One region of the Pseudomonas guariconensis genome, then DNA from elsewhere that is predicted to be linked to it. Evidence: predicted binding sites of a transcription regulator. Region 1 holds the regulator's gene; each other region holds the start of a gene.

Region 1 (8,017 bases):
CGAGCAGAACGGTCGCCGCGAGCGCGGTGGCCAAGGCGGAGGCGGGCGTACCGACTACCGCTATTTCACCGAGGAGCGGGTCATGGGGTATGCCCGGGAGGCGCTTCGCCAGGCGCTGGTCAACCTCGAAGCCAAGCCGGCCCCGGCAGGTACCTTGCCGGTGGTCCTCGGCCCGGGCTGGTCCGGCGTACTGCTGCATGAAGCGGTGGGCCATGGCCTGGAAGGGGACTTCAACCGCAAGGGCAGTTCGGCCTACAGCGGGCGCATTGGCGAGCAGGTGGCCTCGACGCTGTGCACCATCGTCGACGACGGCACGCTCGAGGGGCGCCGTGGTTCGCTGAGCGTGGACGACGAGGGGACCCCGACCGAGTGCACCACGTTGATCGAGAACGGCATTCTCAAGGGCTACATGCAAGACAAGCTCAATGCACGCCTGATGGGCATGGCGGTCACCGGCAACGGACGGCGCGAATCCTATGCCCACCTGCCGATGCCGCGCATGACCAACACCTACATGCGCGCCGGTGACAGCGACCCACAGGAAATCATCGCCTCGGTGAAAAAGGGTATCTACTGCGCCAACCTCGGTGGTGGCCAGGTTGATATCACCAGCGGCAAGTTCGTGTTCTCGACCAGCGAGGCCTACCTCATCGAGGATGGCAAGATCACAGCGCCGGTCAAGGGTGCGACCCTGATCGGCAATGGTCCGGAGGCGATGAGCCGGGTTTCGATGGTCGGCAACGACCTGGCTTTGGACAGCGGCGTCGGGACGTGCGGCAAGGATGGGCAATCGGTGCCGGTAGGCGTTGGCCAACCGACCCTGAAACTGGACGCGATCACCGTGGGTGGTACAGGCGCGTGACAAGGGTAAAGGACCGCATTGCGGTCCTTTGGGATTTCACCGGGGTTGCATGTCAGCCCCGGGACGAGGACCTCAGCGCAGGCCCCGTTGGGTCTCGTCGAGGTCGCGTATGTATTTGAAGACCTTGCGCGCGGCGGCCGGCGGTTTGTTCCGGGCCTTCTCGTGCTGGGCATGACGGATCAGCGAGCGCAGGTGCTGGCGGTCGGTGTCGGGATACTCGTTGACGAAGCGCTCGAGGTCTTCGTCATTGCCATCGACCAGGCGATCGCGCCAACGCTCCAGGTTATGGAAACGTTCGTTGTACTGGCGGCTCGAGCTGTCGATTTGTTCGAGCAGGGCATGGATGGCATCGATGTCCTGATCGCGCATCAGCTTGCCGACGAACGACATATGGCGTTTGCGAGCACCATGAGCAGTGTGCTTGTGGGCTTCGGCCAGTGCCCGGCGCAGCTCGTCGGTCAGGGGCAGGCGAGCCAGGGTATCGGCCTTGAGCGTGGTGAGGCGCTCTCCGAGCTCGACCAGCGCATGCAGCTCGCGCTTGATCTGGGTTTTGCTTTTTTCGCCGTCGAAGGCGTCGTCGTAAGAATCAACCATGGTGGCAGTCCGCTAGAAATCGCCGCCATGATAACCAGTCGGGGGCCGCTTGTCCGGCCCGGTCGTAGAATGACCCTAGCCGTACGCAGAATTTCGAGTGGAGAGAACCATGAGTGCAGTCCAGAGCGTAGGCCCCAAGGACCTGCCGGCGTTGCAGGAACAGGTCGAGGGGATCATCGCCGAAGCACGTCGCCAGGGCGCCAGCGCCTGCGAAGTTGCGGTGTCGCTGGAGCAGGGCTTGTCCACTACGGTGCGTCAACGTGAGGTCGAGACGGTCGAGTTCAACCGCGATCAAGGTTTTGGTATCACCCTTTATGTTGGCCAGCGCAAAGGCTCGGCCAGTACATCGGCCAGCGGCCCGGACGCGATTCGCGAGACTGTGGCGGCTGCGCTGGCCATTGCCCAGCACACCTCCGAGGATGAATGCGCAGGCCTGGCCGATGCGGCGCTGATGGCCCGCGAGATCCCTGATCTCGACCTTTACCATGATTGGGCCCTGGAGCCGGAAAAGGCCGTCGAGATGGCATTGGCCTGTGAGGCCGCAGCCTTCGATGCCGACCCGCGCATCCTCAATGCCGATGGCACGACCCTGAACACCCACCAAGGCTGCCGAGTCTATGGCAACAGCCACGGTTTCATCGGCGGTTATGCCTCCACGCGCCATAGCCTGAGCTGCGTGATGATCGCCGAAGGCGAAGGACAGATGCAGCGTGACTACTGGTACGACGTCAATCGCCAGGGCCAATTGCTGGCCGACCCGCGTAGCATCGGGCAGCGCGCCGCACAGCGTGCCGCCAGCCGCCTGGGTGCTCGTCCGGTGCCGACCTGCGAGGTGCCCGTGCTGTTTTCCGCGGAACTGGCCGGCGGGTTGTTCGGCAGCTTCCTGTCGGCCATCTCCGGCGGCAATCTGTACCGTAAATCCTCCTTCCTTGATGGCGCTATCGGCCAGCGTCTGTTCCCTACCTGGCTGACGCTCGATGAACGTCCCCACTTGCCGCGAGCCCTGGGAAGCGCAGCTTTCGACGGCGATGGCCTGGCGACCTATGCAAAGCCATTCGTGGAAAAAGGCGAGCTGGTCTCCTACCTGCTGGGCACCTATTCCGGACGCAAGCTGGGACTGCCAAGTACTGCCAACGCTGGTGGTGTGCATAACCTGTTCGTCACCCATGGGGTGGAGGACCAGGCCGCACTGATCCGCCGCATGGGGCGTGGCTTGCTGGTGACCGAACTGATGGGGCACGGCCTCAACATGGTGACGGGGGATTACTCCCGCGGCGCGGCGGGCTTCTGGGTAGAGAATGGCGAGATCCAGTTCCCCGTCCAGGAGGTGACGATCGCCGGCAACATGAAGGACATGTTCCAGCAGATCGTAGCGATCGGCAGTGATATCGAAACCCGGAGCAATATTCATAGCGGCTCGGTGCTGATCGAGCGGATGACGGTGGCGGGGAGCTGATACCTGCCAGCAGGCGGGACGATTGAAACTCAGGGCCGCATAGCGGCCCTTTGCTTTTGTTCTGTGTGGGGGATGTTGCCATCCCAGAATTGGATCTGAGCCGGTACGGCTACGCGGCAAGGTCAGCCAGGTCGGCTCGATTCGAGCCCTTCGCGGCGGATTACTCGCCTTCGTCGAAATAGTTGTTGATCAACTCGACCAAGGCGTCCATGGCCTCATTGTCCTGTTCTCCCTCGGTCATCAGGTGCACCTGGGTGCCCTTGCCCGCGGCGAGCATCATCACTGCCATGATGCTCTTGCCATCCACCATTTTGTCCGGCGCACGCCCCACCCTGACCTGGCAGGGGAAGCGCCCGGCTACGCCAACGAACTTGGCTGCCGCCCGGGCGTGGAGCCCCAGCTTGTTGATGATGGTGATTTCGCGGGCGGGCATTGGGGTGCGGATCCTGTGGGCTAGAGGTCGCGATGGCGGACCTGGACGTTTTTCAGGGTGGGTTGCAAAAGTTGGCCCAGGCGCTCGGTCAGGTAGACAGAACGGTGGTGACCGCCTGTGCAGCCAATCGCGATGGTGACATAGGCGCGATTGCTGGCGGCGAATCGAGGCAGCCATTTGAGCAGATAACTGGAGATGTCCTGGAACATCTCTTCGACATCCGGTTGGGCGGCCAGGTAGTCGATTACCGGCTGGTCCAGCCCGGAGTGTTCGCGTAGCTCGGGCTTCCAATACGGATTAGGCAGGCAACGGACATCGAACACCAGATCGGCATCCACGGGCATGCCGCGCTTGAAGCCAAAGGACTCCACCAGAAACGCTGTGCCTGGCTCGGGCTGATTGAGCAGACGCAGCTTGATCGAGTCGCGCAACTGGTAAAGGTTGAGGTTGGTGGTGTCGATCTTGAGATCGGCCAGATCGGCGATCGGGCCCAGCAGTTCGCTTTCGACACGGATCGCTTCGGCGAGGGAGCGATTGGCGTTGGTCAGCGGGTGTCGACGACGCGTTTCGGAGAAGCGCTTGAGCAGGGTCTCCTCGTCGGCATCCAGATACAGCACGTCGCACTGGATATGCTGGGCTCGCGCGCCCTCAAGCAGTTCGGGGAAGCGCGTCAGGTGACTGGGCAGGTTGCGCGCGTCGATGGAGACAGCCACCTTGGGTTGCAGCAGTTCGGTATTGATCAACGCGTTTTCTGCCAACTGCGGCAATAGCCCGGCGGGTAGGTTGTCGATGCAGTAATAACCGTTGTCTTCCAGCACGTCGAGGGCGGTGCTTTTGCCGGAGCCAGACCGGCCGCTGACGATGATCAGGCGCATGTTCAGTGCTCGTTCTGTGCGTCCAGGACTACCTGGTACAGGGCCTCGCTGCTGTTGGCGGCACGCAGGCGATCGCGGACCTCCTTGCGATCGAGCATGCTGGCAATCTGGCGCAGCAGTTCAAGGTGGGCGTCGGTGGCGGCTTCTGGCACAAGCAGGACGAACAGCAGATCCACCGGCGCGCCATCGATGGCGTCATAGTCGATGGGGGCATCCAGGTGCAGCAGGGCGCTGACCGGAGCGGTGCAGCCTTCGAGGCGACAATGGGGGATGGCGATGCCGTTGCCGAAACCGGTGGATCCGAGCTTTTCACGGCCAACCAGTTTTTCGAATACGTCTTCCATCTCCAGTTCGGGCACTTCCCTGGCGATCAGGGTGGCGATTTCCTGGAGCACGCGCTTTTTACTGCCGCCCGGCACGTTCACGAGGGAACGGCCGGGGGTCAGGATGGTTTCAAGTCGGATCATGGATGAGAGGGATCAGCGGGCGGCTGCACCTTGCAGCAGGCTTTGCTGTTTTTCCTTATGTTTTTTCAGTTGGCGGTCGAGCTTGTCAGCCAGGGCGTCGATCGCTGCATACATGTCTTGGTGTTCGGCATTGGCGACCACTTCACCGCCGGGAATCTGGAGTGTGGCCTCCACCTTCTGCTGCAGTTTTTCGACCTTCATGATCACCGTCACGTTGGTGATCTTGTCGAAATGCCCCTCCACGCGGGCGAGCTTTTCAAGGACATACTCGCGCAGTGGTTGAGTGACTTCTACATGCTGTCCACTGATGTTGACTTGCATACAGCTTCTCCTTTGTTGCCCGTGCATAAAGGGCAGGTATTGCACCTGCCACTGAAACGCTATGGCTCTTCCAGGGGCTACATCAGTCGCTTGCGCTCACTCGACGGTGCGATGCCGAGGGACTCGCGGTACTTGGCGACGGTGCGACGGGCTACCTGGATGCCTTGTGCCTCCAGTAAACCAGCGATCTTGCTGTCACTCAATGGCTTTTTCTGATTTTCCGCCGCAACCAGTTTCTTGATGATCGCGCGGATCGCCGTAGACGAGCATTCACCGCCTTCGGAGGTGCTTACATGGCTCGAGAAAAAGTATTTCAGTTCGTAGATACCGCGCGGGGTATGCATGTATTTCTGCGTGGTGACCCGGGAAATGGTCGATTCGTGCATGCCTACCGCTTCGGCGATATCGTGCAGTACCAGCGGCTTCATCGCCTCGTCACCATGGTCCAGGAAGCCTCGCTGGTGCTCGACGATCTGGGTGGCGACCTTCATCAGCGTCTCGTTGCGACTTTGCAGGCTCTTGATGAACCAGCGCGCTTCTTGCAACTGGTTGCGCATGAAGGTGTTGTCGGCGCTGGTATCGGCGCGGCGGACGAAGCCGGCATACTGCGGGTTGACCCGCAGGCGTGGTATCGCTTCCTGGTTCAGTTCGACCAGCCAGCGGTCGCTGTCCTTGCGCACGATGACGTCGGGAACCACGTACTCGGGCTCGCTGGACTCGATCTGCGAACCAGGGCGCGGGTTCAGGCTCTGCACCAGTTCGATGACCTGGCGCAGCTCGTCCTCCTTGATCTTCATGCGACGCATCAGCTGGCTGTAGTCGCGGCTGCCGAGCAAGTCGATGAAATCAGTGACCAGGCGCTGCGCCTCAGCCATCCAGGGGGTGTTCGCCGGAAGCTGACGTAGCTGCAGCAGCAGGCACTCGCCAAGGCTGCGGGCGCCAATGCCTGCGGGTTCGAATTGCTGGATGCGGTGCAGTACCGCTTCGACTTCGTCGAGCTCGATATCCAGTTCGGGGTCGAAGCCTGCGCAGATTTCTTCGAGGCTGTCCTCCAGGTAACCCTGTTCGTTGATGCTGTCGATCAGGGTCACGGCGATCAGCCGGTCGGTGTCGGACATCGGCGCCAGGTTGAGTTGCCACAGAAGATGGCTCTGCAGGCTTTCGCCGACGGAAGTGCGGGTGGTGAAGTCCCACTCGTCGTCATCGCTGGCGGGCAGGTTGCTGGCACTGGTCTGGTAGATGTCTTCCCAGGCAGTGTCCACGGGTAATTCGTTGGGGATGCGCTCGTTCCATTCGCCTTCCTCCAGGTTCTCGGCACTGCTGGTGCTTTCCTGGAAGCTGCTCTCTTGGGCTTCGGCAGCCGGCTTGCTTTCGGCGTTGTCGGCCATCGGGTCGCTGTTGTCGAAGTCGTCGCCGTCTTCCTGACGTTCGAGCATCGGATTGGACTCCAGCGCTTCCTGGATTTCTTGTTGCAGGTCCAGGGTGGATAGCTGGAGCAGACGGATGGCCTGTTGCAACTGCGGGGTCATCGTCAGTTGCTGGCCCATTTTTAGGACGAGCGATGGTTTCATGGCTGGGGCTTAATACCTTGTTCGCCGGCGCGCATGCGCCATCCACTACACGTAGGGCGCCGAGGCGCCAATTTTAAGCAAGTTATATGCCTGAAATTGTAGCGTTTGCCTAGAGCACTGTGTCACTTCCTTCAGTGCTCCAAGCAGACTCCGGGCCTTTAAAGTCGGAACTCGTGGCCCAGGTAAACCTCCTTGACCAAATCGTTGGCCAGGATGGTCTCGGCGTCGCCCTCGGCGATCAGCTGACCATCATTGACGATGTAGGCGGTTTCACAGATATCAAGGGTTTCACGGACGTTGTGGTCGGTGATCAGCACCCCGATGCCCTTGGCCTTGAGGTGGTGGATGATCTGTTTGATATCGCCAACGGAGATCGGGTCTACACCCGCGAAAGGTTCGTCCAGCAGGATGAACTTCGGTGCGGTGGCCAGGGCGCGGGCGATCTCGACCCGGCGGCGTTCGCCACCGGAGAGGCTCATGCCAAGGTTGTCGCGGATGTGGCTGATGTGGAATTCCTGCAGAAGGCTTTCCAGCTCCTTTCTGCGGCCGTCACGGTCGAGCTCCTTGCGGGTCTCGAGGATGGCCATGATGTTGTCGGCCACCGACAGCTTGCGGAAGATCGAGGCTTCCTGGGGCAGATAGCCGATGCCGGCGCGGGCGCGACCGTGCATGGGCTGGTGGCTGACGTCCAGGTTGTCGATCAGTACGCGTCCCTGGTCGGCGCGGACCAGGCCAACGATCATGTAGAAGCAGGTGGTCTTGCCGGCGCCGTTGGGGCCGAGCAGGCCGACGATCTGACCGCTGTCGATCGACAGGCTGACGTCGCGGACAACCTGGCGGCTCTTGTAGCTCTTGGCCAAGTGCTGGGCTTTGAGGGTTGCCATTTACTCGGCCTTCTTCTTCGGCTGGATCACCATGTCGATACGCTGACGTGGTGAAGTCACATTGCCACCACGACCGGCGGTAGCCACCTGGGTCTTGGTGTTGTAGACGATCTTCTCGCCTTCAGTGGTGTTGCCTTCGTTCTCGACCTTGGCGCGGTCGGTGAGGATCACCATGTCCTTTTGCGCCTGGTACTGGATGGTCACGCCCCAGCCTTTCATCTTGTCGGGTTTGGCGGCGCTCTGCTGTTGCTCGAAGTAGGCTAGGTTGCCCACCGAGGTGACCACGTCGATATCGCCGGAGGCGGCACGGGTGATGGTCACGGTGTTGCCTTTGATCATCATCGAACCCTGGGTGATGATCACGTCGCCGGTGTAGGTGGCGACGCCTTGCTTGTCGTCCAGGTGAGCGTTGTCAGCCTGGATGCGGATAGGCTGGTCACGATCGTTCGGCAGGGCCAAGGCGCTCGCGCTTCCCAGTGCCGCGCTCAGGCTGAGCAAAAAGGGGAGGGTGTTAACGAGCCTCATACTGTCCTCTTACGTTGGACAGCAGGTCC
Region 2 (8,017 bases), 1.2 Mb from region 1:
CGCAATGCTTTGTTCGGTGTTTGAACAAGTCGGGCTTTCTTTCGCTTTTGGGAGAAAGGATTGTATTCTTCAAGCAAGGTGAACTCGCGATAGTTCTCATCACTGTTTAAGAGATTAGATATTTCGAGTTCTGTGCGAGAAAGAGTTTCAGCTAATTTTTTAGGTGAGGTTAGTTTGTATAAGGCTGACTGATTTATAGCATATAGCTTAAAAGACTTTCGCTTTTTTACCGAGCTTTGCTGACGTCTCATTGCGGCTTTGATTCCATTCAAGTATTGAGACAATCCGTTTTGCTACATGCAATCTTATCTTGTCGGTAGGTTTTGGATTGTCCAAATTTTCCGAGAAGAAAAGTATTGATGATAGTGGGATTTCGAATGCTTCACTATATCTAGTAAGGATTTCGATTGTAGGTTGCTTCTTTCCACTCTCTATTTCAGATAGATAAGAGTTGGATATCCCTAAACGCGCAGAAAGTTCTGACTGGTTTACGTCATAGAAAGTTCTGATTATTTTCAGGGCTTTATTAAGCATGATTAGCACCTGTGATGTGTGTGACTACAGTGGGGGTAGACTTATTCAGGCATGGAATCGAAGAAAGCTTGGACTTTCGGCCAGTATTTATCAACCAATGCGAACAGATTCACGAAGAATCGAACACCTTGGAAGCATGCCCAAAAGACCTTTACAACGCTCCACTTCTTCTTCTTAGCTGGACTAGCCAGACATTGCTCTGCGGTATTACTACTATCACTCTTTTGCATATTTAATGCTCCTGTTTGGTTATGACACATGCGAAATGCAAGTGTCTCTCGCGCATAACCACACAAGAAAAGTGAAACGGGTTGAGCAATGCTTTTCCCCCCCCTGAAACACCGGCTTCGTCGCTCTCGACGAAGCCGCCTATGTATCGATGGATGCCTGTGACGAGCACCGGCCCCCTCTCGAGTTACAAGGGGTAGAGCCTTACGGCCCCGCAGTACATGACACCGAGATGCCGTTGTACCTACAGCAAGCGAGATTAAGTCACCGACCGCCCAAGTAATATCCTCGAATCGCCTATTGCTCGTCAACAGTTTTTTCGCAAATAGCGAAAATATTTCGCGAGACAATAAAAATACCATATAAAACAATGGGTTACATGCTTGCTTTGAATTTTGATGAAGACGGTGTTTTGTAGCCAGAAGTTAGCAGATTGTGTGCACCGGCCGCAGCCACCAGCAGCGCACGCTTGGCGGCAGTCTGGCCCTGGACCTCGCTGAGGTCCGGGTAGGGCCGCTCCCGCAGCAGCAGGCCGTTGGCTGCAAAGGGTGATAGGGGCGACTGGCCGTTGAGGTGGGCCACCAGCTCGAGCAGATGGCCCACCGCGTAGACCACCAAGCCATTCGCCAGGCTCGCTTCCTCGGCGTTCTCCCTGGGTACCACCAGGGCTCGCCCAGCCTCTCGCGCGGCCAGTGCAGCAGGCAGCACGCCTTGCACTGGGCGCAATCCACCCGACAGCGCCAGCTCGCCGATGCACTCGATTTCGCTCAGGGGCGCCACCGGAACCTGGCCATTGGCGGCCAGGATGCCCAAGGCGATGGCCAGATCGTAACGCCCGCCGTCCTTGGGCAGATCGGCCGGGGCGAGGTTCTGGGTGATGCGTCGGGCGGGGTAGTCCAGGCCGGAGTTGACGATGGCGCTGCGCACGCGGTCCTTGCTCTCCTTGACCGTGGCTTCGGGCAGACCGACCAGGGTCAGGGTGGGCAGGCCGTTGGCCAGATGGGTTTCGACACTGACAGCAGGCGCCAGCACGCCGACCTGGGCGCGGCTGTGGACGAGGGCGAGGGACATGGACACTCCGTGGTCGCTTGGGGAAAACCGCTTCCTGCGGTTGGGCAAGCATAGAGCGCCTGGGGAAGGGCGATTGCGAAAGAGTGCGTCGGGGTTTTGCAGGGAGTGACCGACGGCCTGTAGGGACAGCGGTGTTCATGAGAACACCGCAGAACAGGCATCGGCGAAAGCGGGCGGCTGTTATTGCTCAGCGGACGGAGCGATCCGCGCTTCCAGCTCGGCCACCTGCTTTTCCAGGGCTTCCAGGCGTGCGCGAGTGCGCGCCAGGACTACCATCTGGCTGTCGAATTCATCCCGGCTGACCAGGTCCAGTTTACTGAAGGCGCCCTGCATGAGGACCTTGAACTGGCTCTCCAGTTCGGCGCGTGGCTGTGCGGTGTCGCCGCTGAACAGGCGAGAGGCCTGGTCGCTCAGGGCGTCGAGAAAGGCTTTGGGCGCGAGCATGTTGGGCTGTCCGCTTGAATCGTTGAGAGGTGCGCAGTGTAGCACGCACCTGGATGGCGTTTGCCCTGCACATTTTTTGCGCAGTCTGCAGCGGTTCGACGCACCGAAGTTGTGCGTGTTTTCTCTGCTGGCGATTGGCCAAAGCCTGCCTCTGAGCGTAATCGACTGTTTTTGCTCGGGTTATCCGAAGTGGCAAGGTTTCTGCAAAGACCATTTCGAGCCATGCACTGATGCAGTTCTTGTGACCAGGCAGTGCGAGGCTGGAACCAACGGCCCCTCGACTTTGGCGAGAGGGCTCCGACGACGGGTTACAAAGCCAACCGCTGCGCTTAGACTTGAGACGGGTTTGTTTTCCTGGGGCAAGTCCACCAAATCGGGAGAAGTTTCATGAAGCTAGTCACTGCCATCATCAAGCCGTTCAAGCTGGACGACGTGCGCGAGTCGCTGTCGGAAATCGGCGTGCAGGGCATCACCGTGACCGAAGTAAAAGGCTTCGGTCGGCAGAAAGGCCATACCGAGTTGTACCGCGGTGCCGAGTACGTGGTCGATTTCCTGCCCAAGGTGAAGATTGACGTCGCGATCGACGACAAGGACCTTGACCGTGTCATCGAAGCCATCACCAAGGCCGCCAACACCGGCAAGATCGGTGACGGCAAGATCTTCGTGGTCAATCTGGAGCAGGCCATCCGCATCCGTACCGGCGAAACCGATACCGACGCGATCTAAGTAACACCGCCTCACAAACCCAACGCCCCAGGAGAAAACAACATGACTCTGCGTAAGATCGCAGGGCTAGGAGCCCTATTGTCCCTCGTAATGCCCGGCCTGGCCTTGGCAGAGGAAGCTGCCCCGGCGTTGAATTCCGGCGATACCGCCTGGATGCTCACTGCCACGGCGCTGGTGCTGTTCATGACCATTCCGGGTCTGGCCTTGTTCTATGGCGGCATGGTCCGCTCCAAGAACGTGCTGTCGGTGATGATGCAATGCTTCGCCATTACCGGGCTGATGAGCATTCTGTGGGTGGTCTACGGCTACAGCCTGGCATTCGATACCACCGGTATGGAAAAGGGCGTGGTCAATCTCTATTCCTTCGTCGGCGGCTTCTCGAAGGCGTTTCTGAGCGGCGTCACGCCTCAGAACCTGACCTCGGCCACCGCGCTGTTCCCCGAGGCAGTCTTCATCACGTTCCAGATGACTTTCGCCATCATCACCCCGGCGCTGATCGTCGGCGCCTTCGCCGAACGCATGAAGTTCTCGGCCATGCTGGTGTTCATGGGCGTCTGGTTCACCCTGGTCTATGCGCCGATCGCGCACATGGTCTGGAGCGGTGATGGCGCGCTGATGTGGGATTGGGGCGTACTCGACTTCGCCGGTGGCACCGTGGTGCACATCAATGCCGGTATCGCCGGCCTGGTCTGCTGCCTGGTGTTGGGCAAGCGCAAAGGCTACCCGACCACCCCGATGGCCCCGCACAACCTGGGCTATACGCTGATGGGCGCGGCCATGCTGTGGATCGGCTGGTTCGGTTTCAACGCAGGTTCCGCCGCCGCGGCCAACGGCACCGCCGGCATGGCGATGCTGGTCACCCAGATCGCCACCGCCGCCGCAGCGCTGGGCTGGATGTTTGCCGAGTGGATCGGCCACGGCAAACCCAGCGCCTTGGGCATCGCCTCCGGTGTGGTCGCAGGCCTTGTGGCCATCACCCCGGCGGCAGGCACCGTGGGGCCGATGGGCGCGCTGATCATCGGCCTGGCTTCAGGCGTGATCTGCTACTTCTGCGCCACCAGCCTCAAGCGCAAGCTGGGCTATGACGACTCCCTGGACGCCTTCGGTGTGCACGGCATCGGCGGTATCGTCGGCGCCATTCTCACCGGTGTGTTCGCGGCGCCTGCCCTGGGCGGCTTCGGCGCGGTCACCGACATCGCCGCGCAGGTCTGGGTGCAGACCAAGGGCGTGCTGTTCACCGTGGTCTACACCGCCATCGTCACCTACGTGATCCTCAAGGTGCTGGACGTGTTGATGGGGCTGCGGGTCAACGAAGAAGAAGAGTCGGTCGGCCTCGATCTGGCTCAACACAACGAGCGCGGCTACAACCTGTAACCGCGACGCGCTGGAAAACTTGCCCGGTTCGCCGGGCATTTTTTTGCCTGGAATTCGCTGTTTAGCGAAGAGCAAACGGTTTACCCGGCACGTTCGTGACACAGGCCTAAAACTTACAACGCGCTGGGCGTTCAGGGAGCTTTGCTTTTTCAACGAGCGCGCTAGAATGCGCGCCGAAGGGTGTTCGATGAGCTGTCCACACACTTCTCCACCCTTTGCTAGGCTTGCCAGTAGCGCATGGCCAGCAGGTGCTGCCGGCGCTTTTTTCCGGCCGATGGCTCGATGATTTTTCAGGTTCTGCCAGGAGCAGAGCCTGTTGGGCGACAGTCTCCACATCAGGAGAGAGACGTCCGGGCAGTGGCCAACCCACGGCCAGTTGAATTTTCACTGGTGGCTGCCGGTCTACGGCTCCACTGGTCTATAACTAACCTGCTTTTCGCAAGTCATGAGGTAGAACATGAGCGACGACGATCTGGAAAATGACGACCTCGAAGTAGGCGATGAAGACGAGGCCGATGAGGGCCTTGAAGCTGCGGCCGACGACGGCGCGGAAGACGCTGGCGAAGACGACAGCCCCGCACCGGTAGCCAAGGGTAAATCCAAGGCGGCGGTCTCGGTGGACGAGATGCCAAGCATGGAAGCCAAGCAGAAGGAGCGCGATGCGCTGGCCAAGGCCATGGAAGAGTTCCTTGCGCGTGGTGGCAAGGTTCAGGAGGTCGAAGCCAACGTGGTCGCCGATCCACCCAAAAAGCCGGACAACAAGTACGGCAGCCGCCCTATCTGAGTGGCTGAACGCAAAAAAGCCCGCCGTCGCTGCGGGCTTTTTTGTGGGCGCGGGTTTTGTCGGGCTGTGCGGTAAACCGCCCCTTTCAGCGCCAGCGCGACAGAACGTCCGGCAACTGCGACAGCCGCTGGATTTCTGCATCCGGTGCCCGTTCGCCCACCCACGCCTTGCCTTGGGGATTGAACCACACCGCCCGCAGCCCGGCGCGCTGGGCGCCCGCGACATCGTCAGCGGGATGGTCGCCAATGTGCACTGCAGCACCGGCCTGGACCTCGCCCCGACGCAGGGCTTCCATGAACGGTGCCGGGTCCGGCTTGCCGATGCCCAGGTCCTCGGCGCACAAGGCAAACCTGAAGTAGTCCGCCAGCCCCAGACGACGCACGTCGGCGTTGCCGTTGGTGACCACGCCGAGCATGTACTGGTGGCGCAGGATTTCCAGCACAGGTTGCACTTCGGGGAACACCTCCACCTGATGGCGTGCGTGCAGGAACACCTCGAAGCCTTCGTTGGCCAGCTCCAAGGCTTGTTTCTCGCTATAGCCGACCTCTTCCAGCGCATGGAACAGCACACGGCGGCGCAGGGCGCTGATGCGGTGCTTGAGACCGGGTTCGGCCTGCACCAGGCGCTCGCGGATGGCGAACAGGTGCTCGACCGGCACGCCGCCCAGGATCGGGGCATTGGCCGCGAGCCAGTCGCGCAGGACGATTTCGGCGCTGGCGATTACCGGTGCGGTGTCCCACAGGGTGTCATCCAGGTCGAAGGTAATCAGCTTGATGCTCATGAGTCTGTGCCTTTGCTGCGTTTGGCCCGAGGATGGGCGCTGTCGTACACCGCGGCCAGGTGCTGGAAGTCCAGGTGGGTGTAGATCTGCGTGGTGCCGATGTCGGCGTGGCCAAGCATTTCCTGCACTGCGCGCAGGTCCTGGGAAGACTCCAGCAGGTGGCTGGCGAAAGAGTGGCGAAGCATGTGGGGATGCAGGTGCTGGCCCAGCTCGCGCTCGCCCGCGGCCTTGACCCGCATCTGGATCGCCCGTTGGCCGAGGCGGGTGCCTTGGCGGGTCAGGAACACTGCGTTGTCCCGAGGTGCGCTGATGCCGCGCAGCTTCAGCCACTGCTGCAGGGCCTCGCGGGCCTTGCGTCCGACCGGCAACACACGGGCCTTGTTGCCCTTGCCTTGTACCTGAACCAGCCCGGCGGTCAGATCCAGCTGGTCCAGGTCAAGGTTGGTCAGCTCAGACAGGCGTAGCCCGGAGGAGTAGAAAAGCTCGAGAATCGCCTGGTCGCGACGGGCAATGAAGTCATCGTCCACGCCGCCGTCGAGCAGCTGCAAGGCTCGATCGGTGTCCAGGACCTTGGGCAGTCGGCGCTCGCCCTTGGGCGCGGCCAGGCCATTGGCCGGGTTGTGCTGACACAGATCTTCGCGGTTCAGGTATCGGTACAGCCCGCGCACTGCCGAAAGCAGGCGTGCCAGGCTTCGAGCGGACTGGCCATGCTGGTGCAGGCGCGCCACCATCTGGCGCAACTGCTGGACCTGCAGGGCATTCCAGTCGGTGATGCCTTGGGCGGCGCAGAATTCGATGACCTTCTGCAGGTCGCGACGGTAAGCCAGTTGGGTATGTTCGGACATCTGGCGCTCATTGCGCAGATGATCGCAATAAGCCTCCAACTGGCGTTCCATCAGCGCACCGGTCGCAGGGTCTGGGTGAAGCGCGGGACGACGCGGCCGAGCACTTCGGCGATATAACTCAGGAACAGGGTGCCGACGCTGCTCTTGTAGTGCTGCGGGTCGCGGCTGCCGATCGCCAGTACGCCGTGCAGCCCTTGGTAGTCGAGCGCGGCGACCGCGCTGGAGCCGACTTCCTTGCGCTGCTCCTCGCCGAACAGGAACGCCAGCTCATGCTCGCGCAGGTTGCCGCTGACAGTCTTGCCGCTGCCCAGCAGCGCGCCGATGGCCTGTTGGGCTTCGCCGTTGCTGGCCCAGCGGCCGACAGGGGCTGCACTTTCGCCGAACAGGATCAGGCTGACGAAAGGCACCTGGAATTCCTGGCGCAGGCTGTCCTCCACGGCCATGACCACTTCCTCGAGGCTGCCCGCGTCGAGCAGGTCGAGGATCAGGCGACGGGTCTTGTCGAACAGCCGGTCGTTGTCCCGGGCCACATCCATCAATTGCGAGAGGCGATGACGCATCTCGATGTTGCGATCGCGCAGCAACTTCAGCTGACGCTCCACCAGCGACACGCTGTCGCCACGCTGGTGGGGGATGCGCTGCTCTACCAGCAGCTCATCGTGTTCGGCGAAGAAGGTCGGGTGGGCGCGCAGGTAGGCGACCACGGCCTCGGCATCGAGGCTGGGGGCCTGCTCGGGTACAACCTGGGGCTGATCGGTCATGGCGGTTACTCGATTAGAGACGAACCTGTCCTTCATACACGCGTACGGCTGGGCCAGTCATCAGTACGGGCTTGCCGGGGCCGGCCCACTCGATGTTCAGGCGGCCGCCCGGCAGGTCGATGCTCACCGGCGAATCCATCCAGCCTTGGCTGATGGCGGCTACCGCGGCCGCACAGGCCCCGGTACCGCACGCCTGGGTTTCGCCGGCGCCACGCTCCCAGACCCGCAGGTTGGCGTGGTGGCGGTCGACGACCTGGATGAAGCCGGCATTGACCCGCTGCGGGAAGCGCGGATGGTGTTCGATTTTCGGGCCCAGCTCATGCACCGGGGCCGTTCTCACGTCGTCGACACGCAGCACTGAGTGGGGATTGCCCATGGACACGGCGGCGATCGAATGGACCTGGCCGTCGACTTCCAGTGGATAGCTCAGGGCCTGTTCATCGGCGATGAAGGGTATCTCGGCCGGGGC
Region 3 (8,017 bases), 520 kb from region 1:
CGCCAGAAATACTGGCGATGTCCTTCAGGCGCTCGGCGTGAGCACCGAACGCGCAGGACAGGAGCAGGGTCGCGGCAATCAGCTGCCTTAGGTTGAACATGGTCATTGGACTCAGAAGGGCCAAAGCGGGCTCATGAAGAAGCGGTCCAGCCAACCGGGCTGGCTGGCGTCGGCGAACGAACCTGTGCCCGAATAGGTGATGCGCGCATCGGCCACACGCGTGGACGGCACGGTGTTGTCAGTGGCGATGTCATCGGCGCGGATCAGGCCGGCGATGCGCACCAGTTCCTCACCGGTGTTCAGGGTCAGCCACTTCTCGCCGCGCACGGCGACGATGCCATTGGGCAGCACTTCGGCCACGGTCACGGTGATCGAACCGGTCAGGGTGTTGCCCTGGGTGGCCTTGCTGTCACCCTTGGTCGCCCGTTCGCCTTTGTAGCCGGCCTCCAGAGACAGGTCGCCGCCACCGAACGGGTTGTCGGTGTTCGGCGTGGTGCCGAACAGCGAGGTCAGGCCGATGTTGGCGTTGCTGTTTTTCTGGATCTGAGACCCTGCGTTCTTGCTCGCCGAGGTGCGCTCGTTGAGGGTGATGGTGATGATGTCACCCACCCGGAACGCCTTGCGGTCGGTGTACAGGTTCTGCTCGAAACCGGCCTGATAAATCGAGCCGTTGGCCGCCGACGCCGGCAACGGGGTACGCGGCAGAACCGGCGCATAGTACGGGTCGTTCGGCTTGGGCGTCGGTGCGACGCAACCGGCCAACAACACCGCGCCCCCCAGGGCGAAGACGGACAACAGACGATTCATGACGCTTACCTCACGTGTAACGGGCTTGGGTCTTACAGCTGCTGGGTGACGAACGACAGCATCTGGTCGGCGGTGGAGATGACCTTGGAGTTCATCTCGTAGGCGCGCTGGGTGGTGATCATGTTCACCAGCTCTTCCACGGTGCTGACGTTGGAGTTTTCCAAGGTCTGTTGCAGGGTGGTACCGAAGCCGTTCAGGCCTGGGGTGCCGACCTGTGGTGCGCCGCTGGCTGCAGTCTCGAGGAACAGGTTGTTGCCGATGGCCTGCAGACCTGCCGGGTTGATGAAGTCGGCGGTCTGGATGTTGCCGATGATCTGCGCGGCCGGGTTGCCGGCAGTGGTGATCGACACGGTGCCGTCCTGGCCAACGGTGAAGGTCTGGGCATCCGGCGGCACGACGATCGCAGGCTCAAGGGCAAAACCGTTGGCGGTGACGATCTGGCCGTCGGAGTTCAGGTGGAAGGTGCCGTCACGGGTGTACGAAACAGTGCCATCAGGCTGCAGGACCTGGAAGAAACCGCGACCGTTGACGGCCATGTCCAGCGGGTTTTCGGTGGTCTGCAGGCTGCCGGTCTGGAAGTTCTTCTGAGTACCGACAATGCGCACACCGGTACCGACCTGCAGGCCCGAAGGCAGCTCGCTGTCCTGGGTCGACTGAGCACCCGGCTGACGCTTGATCTGGTACAAAAGGTCCTGGAACTCGGCGCGATCACGCTTGAAGCCGGTGGTCGAGACGTTCGCCAGGTTGTTGGAGATGACGGTCAGGTTGGTGTCCTGGGCGGACAGGCCGGTCTTAGCGACCCAAAGAGCCGGAAGCATTTAGTGTTCTCCTCGTGCGCCTGTTTTACGGCACCCGTTCAAAAGTGATTAGCCGATTTGCAAAACACGCGCCATGGCTTCATCGCCTTCCTTGGCCGCGTTCATCATCTTGACGTGCAGTTCGAATTGACGGGACAGCGCCAGCACCGAGGTCATTTCCTCGACGGCATTGACGTTGCTCGACTCCAAAAAGCCCGACGCCACCCGCACGTTGACGTCGGCATCGGCGGGCTGGCCGTTCTTGGTGTGGATCATGCCGTCCAGGCCCTTGGTCAGGTTCTTGGTGTCCGGATTGACCAGCTTGATGCGGTCGACCTCGGCCATGACCCGCGGGTCCTCGCCCATGGCGCGAATGCTGATGGTGCCGTCTTCACCGATCTCCACCTTCTGCTCAGGCGGAATCGCGATCGGGCCACCGTTGCCCATCACCGGCATGCCGTTGCCGGCACGCAGCACGCCCAGGGCATCGATATTGAGACTGCCGGTGCGCACATAGGCTTCGCTGCCGTCCGGCGCCTGCACGGCGATGAAGCCATCGCCGGTGACCGCCACGTCCAGTTCGCGACCGGTCTCGACCATTGCGCCAGCAGTGAAATCCGTGGCCGGGCGTTCGCTCATGGCGAAGGCGCGCGCCGGAAAGCTGTCACCGAACACCGGCATCGAACGCGCCTGCTCCAGGTCGCGCTGAAAACCGTTGGTGGAAACGTTCGCCAGGTTGTTGGCGTGGGCCCGCTGGGCCAGCGCGTTCTGGCTGGCACCGGTCATGGCCACGTAAAGCATTTTGTCCACAGTCATTCTCCACTGCACTGACGAGCGATTGCCGCCGACGTTGCTGTGCAGGCACTAAAGCAAGTTCCGAACCAACTTTTGAAAAGCATGAAAAAGCCCGTGAATACGGGCTTTGAGGGAAGCCTTTGGATTGGGCAACGCCGGATATCCGGCGCCATCTTGCCGCTGACGGCAATTGGCTACGGCTCGCGGCAACCGGCGTTGTTGTACGGGCCGGCGAAGCGCTTCCACCCCTCCCCCGGCGACCATTGCGAACACACCAGGCGCCCGTCGGCCTGACTCTCCCAGCGCCACCACGGCGCCGCAGCCGCCTGGACCTGGAGCAGGCACAGCGCTGCGGCGAGCGTCACGATCCATTTCTTCATGAGCCTTACCTCGAAAACGACGAACCCCTTTATCGGGAAAGGGGTTCGTGCGCACTCGACCGACCAGCGACCATCAGGTCATCTGGATGATGGTCTGCATGATGGTGCTTTCGGTGGAGATGGTCTTGGCGTTGGCCTGGTAGTTGCTCTGCGCCTTGATCAGCTCGACCAACTCCTGGGTCAGGTTGACGTTGGAGGCTTCCAGCGAGTTGGACTCCACGCTACCCAAGGTACCGGTCTTGGGTGCGTCGATGCCTGGAATGCCGGAGGAGAAGGTTTCGGTCCAGCGGGTGCCACCGATCTGCTGCAGGCCCTGCTCGTTGGCGAAGCTGGCAACGGCCACCTGACCGATCGCACGGGACTGCTGGTTGCTGAAGCTGGCGAACATCACACCGGTGGAATCGATGCTCAGGCTCGACAGAATACCGGTGGCGTAACCGTCCTGGGACTGCGACATACGCGCGGTCTCGGTGTTGTACGAGGTGGTGCTGTTCATCGACAGACGCATGCCACCGGCATTGCCCGCCGCGCCATTGGCAGCCCAGTTACCCGAAGCATCCTTGGACGCCGGAATCCAGCCAGTCATGGTGAAGGTGTTGTTGTTCACGGTGAACGACGAACCAGGCGGCAGGCCGGTGTTGTTGGCCGTCATCGCATTGACCGAACCGTCGCTGTTGAAGCTGATGGTGCCGCTCAGCGGCGTGGTGCTGGCCGGGTCGAACGGATTGCGTCCATCGACCAGGGTGTACATGGTCCACTGGTTGGTGCCGGTCTTGCGATAGAACTGCTCCATGGTGTGCTCGTTGCCCTGACTGTCGTACACCTTGGTCGGGAACGACTTGGTGTAGGTGGTTTCGTCAGAGGGATCGAACGGCTTGTTCGGCACCATGGTACCGGTACCGTCGTCGACCATCAGCGGAATGTCGGTGGCCGAGGAATTCAGGTTGATGCCCTGGTCGATCAGGGACGTGGCCTTGGGCGCCAGAGCGGAGGTGTCGATCTTCAGATCGGTCAGCACGCCCTTCTGGATCTTGCCGGTCGAGTCGGCGGCATAGCCTTGCAGGCGCAGGCCGTCCGAGGTGACCACATAGTTGTCTTTGTTGGTCTGGAAGGCACCGGCACGGGTATAGACCATCGAGCCGTTGTCCGACAGCACGAAGAAGCCCTGCCCCTGGATACCCATGTCCAGTACGTTGCCGGTGTTGTTGATGTCACCCTGGCTGAATTGCTGGGAGACGGCCGCCAGACGCACACCGTTGCCCACTTGGTTCTTGCCGACACCCAGGCGGTTGGCACCTGCGTAGACGTCCGCGAACTCGGCGCGCGACGACTTGAAACCAACGGTATTGACGTTGGCGATGTTGTTACCGGTGACATCCAGCTGCTTGTTGGCAGCGTACAGACCACTAAGACCGATGTTGAAAGACATGAATTCGCTCCTTGTGCCGCTCTAGCCGGCCTTAGATACCAATGGTTTGCACGCTGGACAGAGAAACTTTCCCGAGCCCTGCAAGGTTGAGCATCATCTCGCCATTGGGGTTGATGCTGACGCTGGTGACCTTGGCTGGCAGCAGGGTGTACATCTGCGTCGACTTGCCATCGACCATGGTGGTGGCCGAGAAGCTATAGGTGCCCGGGTCGACCTTTTCACCCTTGTCATTGGTGCCATCCCAGATGAAGTCGGCGTAACCGGCTTTCTGCTGGCCCAACTCGATGGTCTTGATGGTGTTGCCGTCTTTATCCTTGATGGTGATCTTCGCCTCGCTGATACCTTGCGGGACGATGAACTGGCCATTGAAACTCTGGGTGGTGTCGACCACCGCTTTATCGTTCTGCACGATCACCGAACGACCCACCAACGACGAAGCCTGCAGGGCCTGGGACGAACCCATGGCACCGGCAATGGAATTGACCGTGCTGTTGAGCGTGGTGATGCCTTCCAGACTGCTGAACTGCGCCAGCTGGGCGACGAACTCGCTGTTATCCTGAGGATCGAGCGGGTTCTGGTGCTGCATCTGGGTGACCAGCAACTGCAGGAACGCATCCTTGCCCAGGGCGTTCTTGTCAGTGTTCTCGGGTGCGGGCTTCTTGGTGGTGCCAGTGCTGACGCCCGACGCCGCGAGGACGTCGTTGAGGTTCACACCGCCGGTGCTGTTGACTGCCATGATCCTGACTCCTTATCACTGACCGAGGGTCAGCACCTTCTGCATCATGGTCTTGGCGGTGTTCATCAGCTCGGCGTTGGTCTGGAACGCACGGCTGGCGGAGATCATGTCAGCCATCTCCTCCACCACATTGACATTGGGGTAGTAGACGTAGCCGTCCTTGTTCGCCGCCGGATGATTGGGCTCGTAGCGCGCCTCAAGGTTGCTCTGATCCTCGACGATGCCCATCACCTGCACACCCTGCCCCGCTTCGCCCTGATCCTGGAACAGCGACTGGCCAGCGCCGTTCTGGGCTTGCTGGAAGGTAGTGGCGAACACCGGATGACGCGCGCGGTAGGTCTGGTCGATGCTCGAGGAAACAGTCTCGGCGTTGGCGATGTTGGAAGCGACGGTATTGAGGCGGGTGTTCTGCGCGCTCATGCCGCTACCGGCAATATTGAAGACACTGGCAAGGGACATGATCACTCTCCGCGCAGGGCCGAAACCAGCCCTTTGAATTTGCTGTTGAGCAGGGTGAAGCTGGCCTGGAAGCCGATGGCGTTCTCTGCGTAGTTGGACTGCTCGATCTGGGCGTCCACGGTGTTCTGGTCGATCGACGGCTGCATCGGCGTGCGGTACTTGAGGGTATCGTCGCCCATGGCCAGGCCTTCGGCCTCGATGTGGCGGTTATTGGTGCGATCCAGGGCAATGCGCCCTTTCTGCTGCTTGTCGGCTTCAGCGGCGAGCACCGCCGAGAAATCCATGTCACGCGCCTTGTAGTTAGGCGTGTCGGCGTTGGCGATGTTGTTGGCCAGAACCTCGGCGCGCTGGGCGCGGAAGCTCAATGCCTGCTCATGGATGCCGAGCGCCTTGTCGAAGCTGATGCTCATGTCTGGGAAACCTTCGAAGGTTGACCGGAAGAATCGTGAGCAAGCTAGAGCAAGGTTTGTGCCAAGCGATAAAGCCCCAGTAAAACCGGGCACTGAGGCCCTGCTTGCCGGCGGCAATGCCAGAAAAGCGGCAATGGATTACCGCTTGGCGTCAGCAAAGCGGCAATGGGCACCGGCAAAAAAAGGGGCCGCGATGCGGCCCCTGTCTGGGTTTATTTTGCCTGGTAGATGATCCCCGGGCTGCACTGGACCATCTGGTAGTGATCCGGCAACCCGTTGAGCGCCTCGGACGCCCCCAGGAACAGATACCCGCCCGGCTTGAGCGTGCTGTGGATGCGCATGAGGATGTCCTTCTTGACCTGGGCCGAGAAGTAGATCAGCACGTTGCGGCAGAACACGATGTCGAACTTGCCCAGCGCCGCATAGCTGTCGAGCAGGTTGAAGGAACGGAACTCGACCCGGCTGCGGATCGGCGCTTTGACCGCCCAACGACCCGGCCCCTTGGTGTCGAAGTAGCGCTGCAGGCGCTCCTGGGACAAGCCGCGACCAATGGCCAGGCTGTCGTATTCACCGGTCTTGCAGTTGGTCAGCATCGACCCGGACAAGTCGGTGGCAACGATCTGCGCACCCATCTTCAGTTGCCCCAGGTTGCTGCGCTCGAACTCGTCGATGGCCATGGAGATCGAATACGGCTCTTGCCCCGAGGAGCATGCCGCCGACCAGATCCGCAGGCGCTGGCCCGGGTTGTTCTTGATGAACTCCGGAATCACCTTGTTCTTGAGCACCTCGAACGGATAGGTGTCACGGAACCACAGGGTTTCATTGGTCGTCATCGCATCGACCACCTGCTCACGCAACCCGCTGCGCGGCTGGCTCTGAATTCGCTGCACCAGCTCACCGAGCGACTTGATGCCCTGCTGCTCCATTAGCTTGTTGAGACGGCTGGAGACCAGGTATTGCTTATTCTCGCCCAGCAAGATGCCACAGGCTTTCTCCAGGAAGACCCGGAACTGTTCAAAATCCAAATTACCCGTAGACAATGCTGCCGCCTCTTTCAAATCCCTGGTGCCAGGGGTTGCCCCCGGCCGTTTCAATGCGTCGCCTTGATCCGATCGACCACCCGCTGGGCGAGGTCGTCCGGCTTGAATTTGGCCAGGAAGTCGTCGGCGCCGACCTTCTTGACCATGGCCTGGTTGAAGACCCCGGACAGCGAAGTATGCAGGAGGATGTGCAGCTTTTGCATGCGCGGATCGCTGCGAATCTCCGCCGTCAGGGTGTAGCCATCCATCTCCGGCATTTCGATGTCGGAGATCATCATCAGGAATTCTTCTTCCGGACGCTTGCCCTCTTCCACCAACTTGTTCAGGTAGTCCAAGGCCTGGCGACCATCGTTGAGGGCTACCACCTCCACCCCTACCGACTGCAGGCAACGGCTGACCTGCTTGCGCGCCACCGACGAATCATCGACGGTCAGCACGCGCAGCATCATCGCCTTGTCTTGCACCTCGGCATCGACCACCCCCACGGACACGTCCTCGGACGATGGCGACACTTCGGCAAGAACTTTCTCTACGTCGATGACCTCCACCATCCGCCCGTCCACACGGGTGACAGCGGTCAGGTAGTGGTCACGTCCGGTCCCCTTGGGTGGCGGATGGATCTCCTCCCAGTTCATGTTGACGATGCGCTCGACCGAATGCACCAGGAAACCTTGGGTCTTGGTGTTGTACTCGGTGATGATCACGAAACTGTTGCGCGTCTCTTCCTGCAGCCCCGGCAAGCCGGTCGCCATCGACAGGTCGAGGATGGGGATGGTCGCGCCGCGAATGTTGGCCACCCCACGCACCACCGGGTGGGACTTGGGCAACAACGTCAGCTCCGGGCACTGCAACACCTCCCGGACCTTGAACACGTTAATGCCATAGAGCTGCTCGCCATTGAGGCGGAACAGCAACAGCTCCAGACGATTCTGCCCCACCAGTTGCGTGCGCTGGTTGACCGAATCCATGACTCCAGCCATGCCAGACTCCTCTAGTTTTGGCCCATTTACCGACTCGGCACGGGCTTTGCTTTTTTGAGCGCCATGTACACGAAAACGACATTTTACCGACGCCTGACGCGCCTGATGACCGGCTTGATAATGGCGCTATGCCTGCTGGCACCCGGCACACGCGCGCTGGCCGATGCGGTTACCTTGCCTGAAC

Evidence for each region. Region 1 encodes sigma-54, which starts transcription at its own class of promoters, with help from an activator protein. Its sites were predicted from a motif close to ANTGGCATNNANNTTGCTNT; they were not measured.
Region 2: the regulator sigma-54 is predicted to act here: its motif matches at 2,411-2,430, upstream of glnK (P-II family nitrogen regulator).
Region 3: the regulator sigma-54 is predicted to act here: its motif matches at 5,860-5,879, upstream of flgB (flagellar basal body rod protein FlgB).

What each region holds. Positions count from the first base shown of each region.
Region 1 covers NZ_CP162012.1:1,033,437-1,041,453, forward strand. The annotation lists gene tldD (metalloprotease TldD) at 1-862, shown strand, start outside; gene yjgA (ribosome biogenesis factor YjgA) at 935-1,456, opposite strand; gene pmbA (metalloprotease PmbA) at 1,566-2,912, shown strand; gene AB1N67_RS04675 (HPr family phosphocarrier protein) at 3,073-3,345, opposite strand; gene rapZ (RNase adapter RapZ) at 3,366-4,220, opposite strand; gene ptsN (PTS IIA-like nitrogen regulatory protein PtsN) at 4,223-4,687, opposite strand; gene raiA (ribosome hibernation-promoting factor, HPF/YfiA family) at 4,700-5,008, opposite strand; gene AB1N67_RS04695 (RNA polymerase factor sigma-54) at 5,086-6,579, opposite strand; gene lptB (LPS export ABC transporter ATP-binding protein) at 6,738-7,463, opposite strand; gene lptA (lipopolysaccharide transport periplasmic protein LptA) at 7,464-7,988, opposite strand; gene lptC (LPS export ABC transporter periplasmic protein LptC) at 7,975-8,017, opposite strand, start outside.
Region 2 covers NZ_CP162012.1:5,121,137-5,129,153, reverse strand. The annotation lists gene AB1N67_RS23860 (reverse transcriptase family protein) at 1-251, opposite strand, end outside; gene AB1N67_RS23855 (helix-turn-helix domain-containing protein) at 208-534, opposite strand; partial or broken gene AB1N67_RS23850 (magnesium chelatase domain-containing protein) at 1,180-1,833, opposite strand; gene AB1N67_RS23845 (accessory factor UbiK family protein) at 2,014-2,277, opposite strand; gene glnK (P-II family nitrogen regulator) at 2,665-3,003, shown strand; gene AB1N67_RS23835 (ammonium transporter) at 3,046-4,377, shown strand; gene sutA (transcriptional regulator SutA) at 4,835-5,161, shown strand; gene AB1N67_RS23825 (HAD family hydrolase) at 5,247-5,942, opposite strand; gene xerC (tyrosine recombinase XerC) at 5,939-6,838, opposite strand; gene AB1N67_RS23815 (DUF484 family protein) at 6,838-7,548, opposite strand; gene dapF (diaminopimelate epimerase) at 7,562-8,017, opposite strand, start outside.
Region 3 covers NZ_CP162012.1:1,553,204-1,561,220, reverse strand. The annotation lists gene AB1N67_RS07115 (flagellar basal body P-ring protein FlgI) at 1-100, opposite strand, end outside; gene flgH (flagellar basal body L-ring protein FlgH) at 112-807, opposite strand; gene flgG (flagellar basal-body rod protein FlgG) at 840-1,625, opposite strand; gene flgF (flagellar basal-body rod protein FlgF) at 1,674-2,414, opposite strand; gene AB1N67_RS07095 (hypothetical protein) at 2,594-2,779, opposite strand; gene flgE (flagellar hook protein FlgE) at 2,853-4,208, opposite strand; gene flgD (flagellar hook assembly protein FlgD) at 4,240-4,944, opposite strand; gene flgC (flagellar basal body rod protein FlgC) at 4,960-5,403, opposite strand; gene flgB (flagellar basal body rod protein FlgB) at 5,406-5,813, opposite strand; gene cheR (protein-glutamate O-methyltransferase CheR) at 6,026-6,853, opposite strand; gene AB1N67_RS07065 (chemotaxis protein CheV) at 6,904-7,833, opposite strand; gene flgA (flagellar basal body P-ring formation chaperone FlgA) at 7,897-8,017, shown strand, end outside.